Regions from separate parts of the Embleya sp. NPDC050493 genome, predicted to be linked through region 2. Evidence: riboswitches for the same ligand, from Rfam matches in the RefSeq annotation. Region 2 holds a riboswitch; the other holds the start of a gene.
The links. A riboswitch is a leader RNA that binds a small molecule or an ion and turns the genes downstream of it on or off. The one in region 2 is predicted to bind S-adenosylmethionine.
Positions count from the first base shown of each region.

Region 1: it holds a riboswitch for S-adenosylmethionine, as region 2 does, so the genes downstream of both, thrC (threonine synthase) here and ACIBM5_RS05790 (aminotransferase class V-fold PLP-dependent enzyme) in region 2, are expected to answer to the same signal.

Region 1 is NZ_JBITHP010000036.1:13,632-15,827, forward strand. Features, by position in the region: gene ACIBM5_RS41275 (MoaD/ThiS family protein) at 1-165, opposite strand, end outside; gene thrC (threonine synthase) at 162-1,436, opposite strand; SAM riboswitch class I at 1,453-1,605, opposite strand; gene ACIBM5_RS41285 (glucosyl-3-phosphoglycerate synthase) at 1,798-2,196, shown strand, end outside.
Region 2 is NZ_JBITHP010000002.1:575,059-577,254, reverse strand. Features, by position in the region: gene ACIBM5_RS05790 (aminotransferase class V-fold PLP-dependent enzyme) at 1-1,062, opposite strand, end outside; SAM riboswitch class IV at 1,317-1,433, opposite strand; gene trpD (anthranilate phosphoribosyltransferase) at 1,642-2,196, opposite strand, start outside.

The DNA.
Region 1 (2,196 bases), on a different contig from region 2:
GCGACGCAGCTTGCCCTCGTCGTCGAGGATGCGCGCGCGAATTCCGGTGTGATCCTTTTCCAAGGCATCCAGGACCTCGGCGAGGGTCGTCCCCTCGACGGACACCTCGGCCGCCCCGCCCGTGTAGGTGCGCAGGATCGTCGGGATGCGAACGTTGACGCTCATGCCAGGCCGGCCTTTCGGAAGGAATCCAGAGTGGGTCGAATGGTCGCGGTGGCGCCGGTGGTCGGCGTGACCGCGTCCAACGTCTTGAGGCCGTCACCCGTGTTGAGCACGACCGTCTCGGCATCCGGGTCCAGCGCGCCGGACGCGAGCAGTTTGCGCAGGCAGCCGACGGTCACGCCACCGGCGGTCTCGCCGAAGATGCCCTCGGTGCGGGCCAGCAGCTTCATCGCCTCGACGACCTCGGCGTCGGTCACGTCCTCCACCGCGCCGCCGGTGCGCTTGCACACGTCCAGCACGTACGGGCCGTCGGCCGGGTTGCCGATCGCGAGCGACTTGGCGATCGTGTCCGGTCGCACCGGGCGGATCACGTCCTGACCGGCCTTCCACGCCGCCGCCACCGGGGAGCACCCGGTGGCCTGCGCGCCGAAGATCCTGTACGGCGCGTCCTCGACCAGGCCCAGTGCGATCAGCTCGCGGAAGCCCTTGTCGATCTTGGTCAGCTGCGAACCGGACGCGATCGGGATGACGATCTGCTCGGGCAGCCGCCAGCCGAGCTGTTCGGCGATCTCGTAGGCCAGCGTCTTGGAACCCTCGCCGTAGTACGGCCGCAGGTTCACGTTGACGAAGCCCCAGTCCTCGCCGGCCGGGTCGCCGATCAGCTCCGAGCAGAACCGGTTGACCTCGTCGTAGGTGCCCTCGATGGCGACCAGCTCGCCGCCGTAGACGGCCGCCGTGACGACCTTGCCGGCCTCCAGGTCGGCCGGGATGAACACGCAGCTGCGCAGGCCCGCCCGAGCGGCGGCGGCGCCCACCGCGCCGGCCAGGTTGCCGGTGGAGGAGCAGGAGAGGGTGGTGAAGCCGAAGGTGCGTGCGGCCTCGACGGCGATCGCGACCACGCGGTCCTTGAAGGAGTGCGTCGGGTTGCCCGAGTCGTCCTTGACGTGCAGGTTCGCGATGCCCAGCTCGCGGCCCAGGTTCTCGGCCCGGACGAGCTTGGTGAAACCGGGGTTCAGGTTGGGCCGGGACGCGACGTCCGCGGCGACCGGCAGGAGCGGTGCGTAGCGCCAGATGTTCTGCGGGCCGGCCTCGATCTGCTCTCGCGTGACGGTGCCGAAGTCGTAGGCGACCTCGAGCGGGCCGAAACAGGACTCGCAGGCGTACTTCGGGCCGAGTTCGGTGCGTTCGCCGCACTCGCGACACGACAGCGCGACGGCCGGACCGAAGGAGGTGGAGGTGGCGCTGGTGGAGCGGGTGGCGGTGGGTGTCGCCATGGCGAGGGCCTTTCTGTCCTCATCTTTACCCGTGGGGTCCCACGGGCCGGACTTGGCACCTGTCCGATCCGCCGGTGCTCGCTCGCGCCGAAAGCGCGTCACGAGGAATGACGATCGGATGGTTGCCGGGGCTTCAACGGGCCGTTCCCTCTGCCCCTCTGGATGAGCTGCTATGGCGGTGGACACACCCGTCGCCGGGTGGCCGGTCCGCGTTTGTCCGGCTCGACGTGCGATCGTCGTATCCGGTGACGACGACTGTAACCGAACCGGTGCCGCGTCGATCATCCGGTCCACCTCGCGAGACGATAAAGGGTGACCGCGACCGAGGCCGGAACACCGGCGACGACAGGGGATTTCGAACGTGCAGCCCGAGGTGAGCGCCTGGCTTCGACGACGGTCCTCCGTCGCCGCGGACTGGCCCGTCGACAAGCTTCTTGACGCCAAACGCGACACCCGGGTCAGCGTCGTCCTGCCCGCGTTGAACGAGGCGGCGACCGTCGGGGACATCGTCAAGGTGATCCGAACCGAGCTGATCGAGCGCGCGCCGCTGGTGGACGAGCTCGTGGTGATCGACTCCGGATCCACCGACGACACCGCCGCGGTCGCCGCCGACGCGGGCGCGCGGGTCGTGCACCGCGACGACATCCTGCCCACGCTGGCGGCCGTGCGCGGCAAGGGCGAGGTGTTGTGGCGCTCGCTGCTGGTCACCGACGGCGACATCGTGGCGTTCGTGGACGCCGACCTGAAGGACTTCTCGGCG
Region 2 (2,196 bases):
GTTCCACCCCTCGACCACGAACGAGAGCACTCCCACCCGCGCCGACTCCGGCCCGAACAGCTCCAGCGTCCGCACCGCCGGAATCTGCGCCAACTTCGCCCGAAGGCGCGTCAGCAACGCCTCCTCGCGCGCGACCAGCGCCGCCGGCCCCGCCTCGGTGATCGCCCGGCACGCGGACGCCAACGCATAGGCACCGATCACATTCGGCGACCCCGCCTCGTGCCGAGCCGCACCGCCGTGCCACTCCACGTGGTCCCGGCTGACCGTCTTGCTCGCCCCGCCCCCGGCCAGGTACGGCTCGGCCGCGTCCAGCCAGTCGCCCCGCCCCGCCAAGACGCCCGAGCCGAACGGCGCGTACAGCTTGTGCGCCGACAGCGCGATCCAGTCCACGTCCAGGTCGGCCACCGACACCGGGTGATGCGGCGCCAGTTGCGCCGCGTCCAGCACGATCCGCGCGCCGTGCCGATGCGCGACCTCGGCCAGCTCGGCGACCGGGAAGAGTTCACCGGTCACGTTCGAGGCGCCGGTCACGCACACCAGCCGAGGCCCGTCGCCGGACCCGGCGAGTGCGGCCTCCAGCGACGCGACCGCCTGCTCCGGCGATCCGGGCGCGGCCAGTTGGGTCACCCCCGCATGCCGTCGCCACGGCAGCAGCGCCGCGTGGTGTTCGGTCTCGAAGACGAACACCCGGGTACCGCGCGGCAGTACGGACGCGAGCAGGTTGAGCGAGTCGGTGGTCCCGCGGGTGAACAGCAGCGTGTCGTCGGTCCGCAGCCCCAGGAAGCTCGCGACCGTGGCCCGGCTCTGCTCGTACAGGTCGGTGGACAGCTGGGACAGGTAACCGGCGCCCCGGTGCACGCTGCCGTAGTAGGGCAGATACGCGGACACGTCGTCCCACACCCGCTGCAGACACGGCGCACTCGCCCCGTAGTCGAGCGCGGCGTATTCGACCTCCCCACCGGTCACCAGCGGAACGAGCACGTCCCGCCCGACCACGGGCAGCGGGGCGGCGATGGCGACGTCACAGTCGAGGGCGGTGGTGGAAGCGGTATCGACGGTCATGGCGAAACTCCTCGGCAGGCACGGAACATCGCCGCGGATGTCGATTGATCGACATCGAAACGCACCGAATGATCCGCTGATGAAATGTGGTCTCGTAAGCCGCGGCTACGGGCGGCCCGGGGCGACGCGCGAGGACTCAGCGCGTACGGAATAGGGCGATTCGCCCGTTTCGAGAAAGAGATTTCACGCCATCACATGCTCCCCAGGTACAGGACCCCCGGGTCACATGGAGCATCGGCTGCCGTCATGCAAGGGGTCCGCGCTTGCCAGGACGCCTTACGACGCCTGACCGTGTCATCACCCGGGGCACCCCACCGCGGAGCGAGGGTTGCCGGACAGCAAGCCGGGGCTTTCCACTGTCACTCGTGACCTGAGCAGAATTATTACCGGATGGAACGTCACGCGCAACGACCACCCCACGGTTCCCACATCCTGGACGGCCCGACCTGCGGTACCGGCCCGACCGGCACGGGCAAGCCCACCCGGCGACAACCAGCGGCAACCCACACGACCGACACAGGCGGCACCACGCCGCGCGGGTCGAGCACGACGGCCCGACCCGCCGGCGCAAGAGCCCGACTACCCCCGCGCGAACGAACGCGTCGTGGCCACCCACCGATCGAGCGCGGCCTGCGCGGCCCCGGAGTCGATGGCGTCCGCGGCCCGATCGATGCCGGCCGCCAACTGCTGGGTCAGCGACCCTTCACCCGAGCCCAGCGCGGCCAGCGCCGCGGCCGAGTTCAACAGCACCGCGTCCCGCACGGCGCCCTTCTCCCCCGCGAGGAGCCTGCGGGCGACCTCCGCGTTGAACGCCGCGTCACCACCGCGCAGCGACTCGATCCCGTTCAGCGCGATCCCCAGGTCGCGCGGATCCACCCGGTCCTCGCGCACGTCGCCGTCCCGCACGATCCACACCTGCGACGTGGTGGTGACGGTCAACTCGTCCAGCCCGTCGTCGCCGCGGAACACCAGCGCGGTCGCCCCGCGGTCGGCCAGCACACCGGCCACGATCGGCGCCATCCGCAGGTCCGCGACCCCGATCGCGTGGAACCGCACCCGGGCCGGATTGGTCAACGGCCCGAGGAAGTTGAACGTGGTCGGCACGCCCAGCTCACGGCGCGCCTGCGCGGCATG